DNA from 4 places in the Phyllobacterium sp. GQ127 genome. Region 2 is predicted to be linked to each of the others. Evidence: riboswitches for the same ligand, from Rfam matches in the RefSeq annotation. Region 2 holds a riboswitch; each other region holds the start of a gene.

Region 1 (2,197 bases), on a different contig from region 2:
ATAAAACATCGATGTCGCCAAAGGCTACATGCGAAGCCTAGCCTACTCCATCGGCTTGTTCACGCTTAAAAAACTTATTCTGCCATTTATTTTAGCACGTACTGAATCTGCACCTTAAACGGGCTGGCAAAATGGACGACACAACCAAATCCAAGAGAGGGGTAACATAATTTGCATTAGGCTTGCTGCGTGGTTCGACGGGGCTCACCATGAGGGAGGTTATTATTTGCAGGAAGTTACTTCCTGCAAGGTTATCGACCAATGTGCAATCAAACCACATTCCTCATGGTGAGCCCCGTCGAACCACGCAGAAACTCAATGCCAACAAAGGGTAGCTGCTGATTATCACCCTGGAATTGAAAAAGACCCGGACGAGCTGGACACTCACTATCCGGATCTCCATTCATTAAACCAGAAAACGGGAGGTGGGCGAAAGCCTCCCTCTCACTCCTGAGGGAAACATAGCATTCTTCTATTTTTTCCAAGTGCTATCTCTTTTACCCCATTTCATTTTCACTTCGGTTCAACTACTAATCATCGTGATGGTTTCTCCGGCTAGACAATGCTGGAGATGAAAAGGGAACACGGTGAGGCGTACCCAAAAGGGACCGAAACCGTGGCTGCCCCCGCAACTGTAAGCGGTGAGCGACGCCTGATGATGCCACTGATCGCAAGATCGGGAAGGTAAGGCTTTGCCAAGACCCGTGAGCCAGGAGACCTGCCATCATAATTGAAATTCGAACCGGACGGGGTGTGCCGGGAGCGATGCGATGACCTCTGTCCGCATTAGCGGCACCCGAATGCTTTGAATAGCTTCCGGTTCATCGTCTGCGTTCTCTGTCCTCCCCTTGAAAGTTGGCAGGTATGAACGTTTCGCGCATCGTCACTTCGACCCAGCATCATATTATCTACCCTCTCAAACAATCGGCATTGACGATTGTTATAACATTACGCTATCTCCTACCCATGTCGAAGTCCTCAGAATATTTCCACGGCATGGGAGCGCGCCCGTGAGCCATATACAGCTTGATGCAACAGCCGTGAGCTATAAAACCGGAACCCATATTTTGGTTGATGCTGCGTCGGTCGGCATAAGATGTGGCGCAAGGCTCGCTATTATCGGGCCGAATGGCGCTGGAAAATCCACCTTGCTGCGCATGCTGGCCGGGCTGCTGCCACCGACGTCCGGCGGAATAAGCTTCAACGGCAAAATTATCGGTACAATGTCGCCGCTTGAGCGGGCCCGGCAATTTGCCTTTGTCGGCCAGGCCGATGCCCCCGATCAACAGCTTCTTGTCGAGGATTATGTATCTCTTGGCCGCATTCCCCATCTGGGCGTCTTCACACGCACGGTCGACCGGGAAATCGTCGAAGATTCCATGGAGCGCGCGCGGATCAGCCATTTCCGCCGTCGTGCATTGGGTTCATTGTCAGGCGGCGAACGGCAGCGCATGCAATTGGCGCGCGCCCTCGCCCAGCAACCGGCCATCCTGTTTCTTGATGAACCGACCAATCACCTCGATCCAAAGGCGCGCAGCGAACTGCTCCTGCTCGTTGCCGGACTTAATGTCACGACCATTGCCGTTCTGCATGATTTGCCGCTTGTTGCGCCCTTTGCAACCCATGTAGCAGTCATGCACAGCGCTCAGCTTGTAGCGTCAGGCACGCCCGACGAAACGCTGACCCCGCGCATTGTCAGCGATGTATTTGACCTTGATGTGCTGCGCCTCAGGCACCCATCCCGCCAGCGCGACCTTATGGTGTTTGAAGCACCCGAACCGATCCATGACGCCCATTCTCATTCACGGAGCATTTGATGAAAAAATCCCTTTTTGCCCTCGCATTTACTCTTCTGTCTGCGCCTGCCTTTGCTTTCCCTGTAACCGTCGATAGTTGCGGCAAACCTTTGACCTTCGACGCCGCTCCCAAACGTGTCGTCGTCAACGATATCAACATGAGCGAAATGGCTTTCGCGCTTGGCCTGCAATCTTCAATGGTTGGCGTGACCGGAATCACCGGCTGGTACAAGCTCGATGATGCCTTCATCAAGCAGCAGGGTTCCATTCCGGAACTTGCACCAAAAAATCCGACACTCGAGAATATTATCGCCGTGCAGCCTGATTTCTTCTTTGCCGGATGGAATTACGGCATGCGCATCGGCGGCGAAGTTACCCCCGATACACTTGCGCCCTATGGA
Region 2 (2,197 bases):
ACTCGCGGCTGAGATTGTCCTAAAATGGATGTGAGGTCGGAAACAGTTAGATCACCACGCGACAACAAAGCAAGAATGCGTAGCCGACTAGGCTCAGCTGCCGCTTTCAACGTATCAACCATCAGGTCGAGATTAAGATTGTGCCTGTCCATAACCAATCCTCAAAAGACATAAAGATATGTTTATGTCATGAGGCGACGATTGGCAAGAGGTTTTTGCCATTGACGACAATTTCTGCCGCGTCTGAAATAGGCGCCAGAATCAAATTAGAAAGACATCAATGAGTGCAGGAACGAACCGTCAGCGTTCAATCAACAAAGCGCTGACCTTGCTTTTACCCGCCGTTCCCTATTCCGATTCGGAACCAATACGCGCGGCCGCAGGTGCGCCCCACATGAAGACCTTGCCGCCGCCGATTGCCGTATGGTTGGCCGCTATTGCCCATGTGCGGCATCAACATACAGACTATGATGCGCTGCGCGACGAAGGCTATGACAAAGAGTCCGCTCGTTTCTTCGTGCTTGATGCGATTAATCGCAAACTGACGGAATGGCGGGCAACACGTCTTCTGGATCCGGATGAGGAAGATCTGAGCTGAGCTGGCCCCAGCCTTCTTCAAAAATAAGGTCCTGTAATTGGATTCTTTTGCGCCAGCCCTTTTTTTCCAGCTCCGGTGCATCAAAAAGCTCGTCGACATAGCCCAGGCATAGATAGGCAACAATCTCAACGTGATCCGGAATACCTAATATTTGGCGCATGTCATTGTCGTGATAGATGCTCACCCAGCCAACGCCAATACCTTCAGCACGGGCAGCAAGCCACAAATTTTGGACTGCACAAACGGTGCTATAGACATCCATCTGGCGGTTGTGGGTGCGACCGAGCACGACCGTTCCACCGCGTGTCCGGTCGCAGGTGATGCATAAATTGACCGGCGCTTTAAGGATGCCTTCCAATTTGAGAGAGGCATACAGCGCCCGGCGTTCATCTTGAAACAGGGCCTTGGCTTCCTCGTTGGCTTTGGCGAAAGCGCGGTGCACTTGCCTCTTGCGGGCCATATCGCGAATTGTGATGAAGTTCCAAGGCTGCATGAAGCCTACAGATGGAGCATGGTGCGCCGCATCGAGCAATCGCATCAAAACATCATAGGCGATCGGTTTTGACAAAAACTGATCGCGGACGTCTCGCCGGGTATAAATCGCCTTATAAACGGCCGCACGCTCATCGTCAGTAAAATCACCCGCTGGAACCGGACTATCAAAAGCTTCGTGCATTGTTTGCTCCTAACAACGCTTGAGGCCCTCGCCGCCGTCCGCGCAGCTTGGGCTATGGGGTCCGGCCGGTCTTCTGACTTGGGTTCAGCTGAACCGTGCGCCTTCCTGTGGCCTCTCGGCCACCGTGGCATAATGCACGGTCATTCCCCTTACAGCGCTGGGCACGTGCCGGATTTTCACCGGCTTCCCGATTCTCCGCAATCGTCTAAATTGCTGGCACCGGACCTGTTTTCTATTCGCCATGAAAAGGCACTTGGCGCAAGCCTTAGACCCTGTAAATCCACTGTTCGGGAATACGAATATCAACTTTTTCACCGGCGCGTATGATCCCGGGCTTTTCAACCCAAGCGACGATACCCCGCGAGCGCTTGGACACGCGTACAAAATCCAATGCAGTGGTGGTTTCGTCAGGAGTACCCGCATGCGAAGCAATAGAACGACCAGCAATCTTGCAGGGCGCATTCTGTCCATCGACTTTCAACGTCACGCCACCTTCAAAAAACATCAGCGATCTGGGTGGTAGCATCGAAAGGGATGGAATACCGGAAATCACCATGTTTCCACCGATCCATTCAGCTTTCAGCTGAGGCAAGCCCATGCCTGCTGCGATCTCGTCAAGCTCGTCGGCACTTAGAATGGAAAGGTGGCGTTCGTTGCGCATCTCGGTGCCACGCGGATACCAAGGCTCACGTCCGCCAGAGCGACGCGTCTGACCCGCGTGAAAGTCACCGACAATACCGTCAAAAGTCAGTTCCAGTGAATCTGTTGGAGAAGTGACAAAATCCCTGTCGAGTGCCTCAAATAGCCCGATCACACGACCACTGACCTTACGCGAAGGGACTATTTCGTCACGATTAACGAACAGGTCAGTCATCATTTGCTCCAAAGAGTTCCCTGCTTTAGAAAAGCGGCAAATTATCTGG
Region 3 (2,197 bases), 180 kb from region 2:
CGATATCACGTTCGGCCATCATTAAATTGGTCAGCCACAGTGTAAGGCAATCGACCAGGATTGCCTTTTCGACACCAGCAAGACTTTCCAGTTTTCCGGCCAGATCAATTGGTTCTTCAACTGTAATCCATCGGGATCCGCGCCGCGCTCTATGATGCCCAATTCGCTCGGACATTTCATCGTCCCACGCTCTGCCGGTGGCAAGATAAATAGCATCCCACCCGGATGATTCGATCAGACCTTCGGCAAAGGACGATTTGCCGGAACGCGCGCCTCCAAGAATAAAGGTAATTTCGCGTTCCAGCGGTTGCATTACTGCTCAAGCTCCGATGAAGCATAATTCTGAATTGCCCAGCCCAGTGCAGTACCAAGTACAACCCAGAAGAAGAGATTGGTTGCCAGTGCTGAGACGGCAAACTCCGAGGCAAGTGTCGGAGGCACCGCTGATGTCAGATCTTCTGCTTCCGGTGCGCCATAAATATGGGGAGCGACAATCAATATAACACCAAGAAGCTTAGCCCAAATCTGCTCACGCAGTACGATCAGATACACGCCGCCCGCCGTCAGAATGACAGTTATCAGCCACCAGGTCTGCCGCATGGCCAGATCCGCTGCAGGCATAGCAGGCAATTCAGGGGCAAGGCTGAACGCCGGTGCAAAATTGAAGATGAAAAATCCTGCAAGCCCCCAATAGATTCCGTTCTGAAGGGTAATGCGCCGACCGAGGAAAAGCGCCGCAGCACCAGTGATCAACGCAAAGCCTGCTCCAGCCACCAGATTGATCAACAACGTATTACCGAGACGTCCAAATGGCAGCTCGGGACCCGCCTCTTCCGCATGTTCGTGCGGAGTAACCGCCGCAGATTCGCTCGCAGAGGCAGGCGTATCATGGGAATGACCTCCGCCGCCCGCACTTTCATACTCTTCCGCATGCAATATCAGCGGTACATTTTTTACATACATGGCCGGTGTTAGAATTATTCCGGCAAACAGACCGGCTATGATTGTAGCCAGCAAATATTTGACCAACATGGAGTCCACTCCCCAATTCCAAAAGCGAGACGCCGGGCACCTGCAAAGGCCCCGGACCAAACAAACCATCATTATTTCAATGCTTAAGGGTCGATAGCTGAATCAGCATTTCAGCTTTCAAAGACTCAATGGCAAGGAAATCCATATGAATGGCGGGTGTCGTGTGCTGTGTCATGCAGCGTTTCAGAATGTGAAAGACCGACGCCATAAATAATAAACACGCCGAGAAGCAATGACACAACAGCCGTCGTCAGACGCGATGCGAGTGGGAGAGAAATCGTATTAGAAGTACGAACAGTAGCCATAACAACCTCCGTGCAGGGCCAGAAGGGAAAATCCCCCTCGGTTTTGGGCACTATTACCCTGTGATTGGCAGGTCTCCTGGCTCGCGGGTCGCAAGATAAATGCCGCCTTCCCGGTTTCCCAGTGACTGCCGTCCGCTTTCGCGTTCAGCATGGCATATATCCTAACCGCTCTACAGTCGCGGGGTCGGCTGCGGTGGGATCGCCCTAATGGGTACGACCGTCGCATTCCCTTTTGATCCCTGGCCTTTGGCCAATGCGGGAACCAATCATCTGCTGAACGTTATTCACCAAGCGCTCTAAAAGTCAAACGAATCTGCGACACCTTGATCGCTGCCTACGCCGTCAGACACGTTTAAGCGCAAACAATGCCTCGATATCCAGAACTGACTCCAATTGCGCTGCAATGGAGTCAAGCGCCGCATCTACACCAGCGTGATAATCGAGAGCGCCCGCAGATATTCCCATGGACTTTAAAAATGCTGCCCGGAATGCGTCCGCGTTGAAAAGCCCGTGCATATAGGTACCGAATACTTTGCCGTCAGCGGATATTGCACCATCCGCTATGCCATCAATATTCACGGCTGGCCGGATGCAATCGGGGCCAGTCGTTCGACCAAGGTGAATCTCATAGCCCTTCAACGGTATGTCAAACTGCAATGAATGGGCTTGGACATTGCGCACGGTCTTCTCCGGCTCCATAACTGTATCAATATCGAGATAACCAAGACCTCTGATTTCCCTGATATTTCCTTCAATCCCTTGGGGGTCAGATACTGTTTTACCCAGCATCTGGAAGCCGCCACAAATGCCGATAATATGACCACCTCTGCGCCTGTGCAGATCAAGATCGCGGTCCCAGC
Region 4 (2,197 bases), 250 kb from region 2:
ACAGCACGTTTGCCCGACATGGTATAGCTCTCGGCTTCGTGAAGCAGCGGCACGCGTGTCGCGCGGTACTGGCCATTTTCATCGATACGGAACACGCTCGGAAGACCTGCGGCTTCGCATTTGTCCCAATGCGCCACGATTTCCGGATCATCCTTTGAGCCTTGTATGCCCGTCACGCTTGGTGCCTCAGGAAACGTCTTACAGAGTTCCGGATGATTGGCGGCGCAATGATAGCATTCGCGGTTGTTTTCCCACACCAGCTTCCAATTGCCCTTCTCCACGATCGAGCTTTGAAAGGCGACTTTGGTTTCGCTGAGGCGATGCGGTGCAAGATAAGGATCGATCATGGCACGCGTAGCGGCAAAATCCGGCGCAATCGGCGCAAGGCAGATGAAGATATAGCCGCCAACGCTTTCGCAATGCACCGTCTTCAGGCTGTGCTGGCTGGCATCGAAATCGTCGCCCATCTGGCGCGCGAATAATAGACGGCCATCCAGTTCATAAGTCCACTGATGATAGGGGCAAACAAGCTTCGCCGAGGTGCCCCGTTCAGAAGCACAAACGCGCGACCCGCGATGGCGGCATGAATTATGAAACGCGCGTATTTTCTTCTCGCGGTCCCGGACGATAACGACCGGATAATCGCCAATCTGCACGGTAAAATAATTGCCCGGTCGCGCCACTTCGCAATCATGACCGATAAACAGCCAGTCGCGGTAGAAGATATTTTCCATATCCAACCGGAAATACTCCGGATCATTGTAGAAAGCCTGCTCAAGGCCATAACCAGGTTTCCGGTGTTTCAGGTTCCGGAGTAGTTCACTATGTGCGTCCATGTCGTGTCCTCGCCATCTCATTTGCGAAAGAACTGACTGGTGGTGACGGAGAAGACCGTCCGTATGGCTGCCCATACAAAACAATGCTCCTTGATCGCCCACCGCGATCAGTCGGTGTTATCGCTTGCGGCTGGTTTCCGGGCTCTGGAGTTGCTCTTGCGAGCCTCACGGCGCCTTCCCGGAACCATGCTCCAGTGGCTATTTTGCCGCGTTTCACTCCACTACCGTTGCGGGGGCAGCGCCGGGATTAAACCGGCTTCCCAATTCTCCACCTTCCCTAGAAAGCGGCACCTCAAGTAGCCTGATAAAAGCATCCGGATGATAAAAAGAATAGGTGCGGAAACGACATCGCATTTACACAAGACGACACGACCGAAAAAACAGAAAATGCCGCCACTCCGGCACGTCAGAATGGCGGCACAATACCCTTTCCATGTCAGCAATGAATATCACCAGAGACGGCGATGGTTCATTTACCGGGCGGAAAGGCTTTAAAGACCGTGATGCAAATACTGCTTGATCGATTCCGGTTTCATCTCAATTGAAAAGCCCGGCAGCGAGGGTGGCATATAGGCCGCATCCTGAATGTTGCAGGGATCAACAAAATGCTCGTGCAGATGATCGACATACTCGATAACCCTGCCCTCTTTCGTCCCTGAAACGGCGATATAATCAATCATTGACAGATGCTGGACATATTCACACAGACCAACACCGCCCGCATGCGGCCAGACTGGCAGCTCATACTTTGCGGCGATAAGCAGCACCGCCAGCACTTCGTTCAGTCCACCCATGCGGCAACTATCGATCTGCACGACATCGATAGCGCCTTCGGCGATGAACTGTTTGAACATGATGCGGTTCTGACACATCTCACCGGTCGCGACTTTCACCGGATGGATAGCCTGCCGAATTTTGCGATGGCCCGCAACGTCGTCGGGGCTCGTTGGCTCTTCAATGAAGAACGGCTTGACGAAGGCAAGCTTGTTCACCCAATCAATGGCTTCATTCACTTCCCAGACCTGATTGGCATCGATCATGAGAATGCGGTCAGGGCCGATCACTTCGCGCGCGATGGTAAGACGTCGGATATCATCTTCGAGATCGCGGCCGACTTTCATCTTAATGTGGTTGAAGCCCGCATCCACGGCCTCCTGACAAAGGCGACGGAGCTTTTCATCGGAATAGCCCAGCCAGCCTGCCGATGTCGTATAGCAGGGATACCCATCTGCTTTTAGCGTTTCAATACGTTCTTTCTTACCGACCTCTGCTCTACGCAGAATTTCCAGCGCCTCTTCAGGCGTCAGCACGTCCGTAAGATAGCGGAAGTCCACGATTTTGACGATCTCTTCCGGCGTCAT

The links. Region 2 has a riboswitch for cobalamin ahead of bluB (5,6-dimethylbenzimidazole synthase). Riboswitches for the same ligand answer to the same signal wherever they lie in the genome.
Region 1: linked by a shared signal. The riboswitch ahead of AC6CHM_RS11450 (ABC transporter ATP-binding protein) and the one ahead of bluB (5,6-dimethylbenzimidazole synthase) in region 2 are both predicted to bind cobalamin.
Region 3: linked by a shared signal. The riboswitch ahead of AC6CHM_RS05585 (CbtB domain-containing protein) and the one ahead of bluB (5,6-dimethylbenzimidazole synthase) in region 2 are both predicted to bind cobalamin.
Region 4: linked by a shared signal. The riboswitch ahead of AC6CHM_RS07705 (aromatic ring-hydroxylating oxygenase subunit alpha) and the one ahead of bluB (5,6-dimethylbenzimidazole synthase) in region 2 are both predicted to bind cobalamin.

The regions. Positions count from the first base shown of each region.
Region 1 is NZ_JCAXDZ010000002.1:643,937-646,133, reverse strand. It holds cobalamin riboswitch at 527-740, shown strand; gene AC6CHM_RS11450 (ABC transporter ATP-binding protein) at 1,011-1,817, shown strand; gene AC6CHM_RS11445 (ABC transporter substrate-binding protein) at 1,817-2,197, shown strand, end outside.
Region 2 is NZ_JCAXDZ010000001.1:1,260,701-1,262,897, forward strand. It holds gene AC6CHM_RS06440 (ArsR/SmtB family transcription factor) at 1-152, opposite strand, end outside; gene AC6CHM_RS06445 (DUF2293 domain-containing protein) at 281-598, shown strand; gene bluB (5,6-dimethylbenzimidazole synthase) at 531-1,274, opposite strand; cobalamin riboswitch at 1,321-1,513, opposite strand; gene AC6CHM_RS06455 (MOSC domain-containing protein) at 1,540-2,148, opposite strand.
Region 3 is NZ_JCAXDZ010000001.1:1,081,827-1,084,023, forward strand. It holds gene cobU (bifunctional adenosylcobinamide kinase/adenosylcobinamide-phosphate guanylyltransferase) at 1-313, opposite strand, end outside; gene AC6CHM_RS05580 (CbtA family protein) at 313-1,032, opposite strand; gene AC6CHM_RS05585 (CbtB domain-containing protein) at 1,158-1,337, opposite strand; cobalamin riboswitch at 1,387-1,619, opposite strand; gene AC6CHM_RS05590 (cobyric acid synthase) at 1,680-2,197, opposite strand, start outside.
Region 4 is NZ_JCAXDZ010000001.1:1,512,508-1,514,704, forward strand. It holds gene AC6CHM_RS07705 (aromatic ring-hydroxylating oxygenase subunit alpha) at 1-836, opposite strand, end outside; cobalamin riboswitch at 948-1,146, opposite strand; gene AC6CHM_RS07710 (L-fuconate dehydratase) at 1,328-2,197, opposite strand, start outside.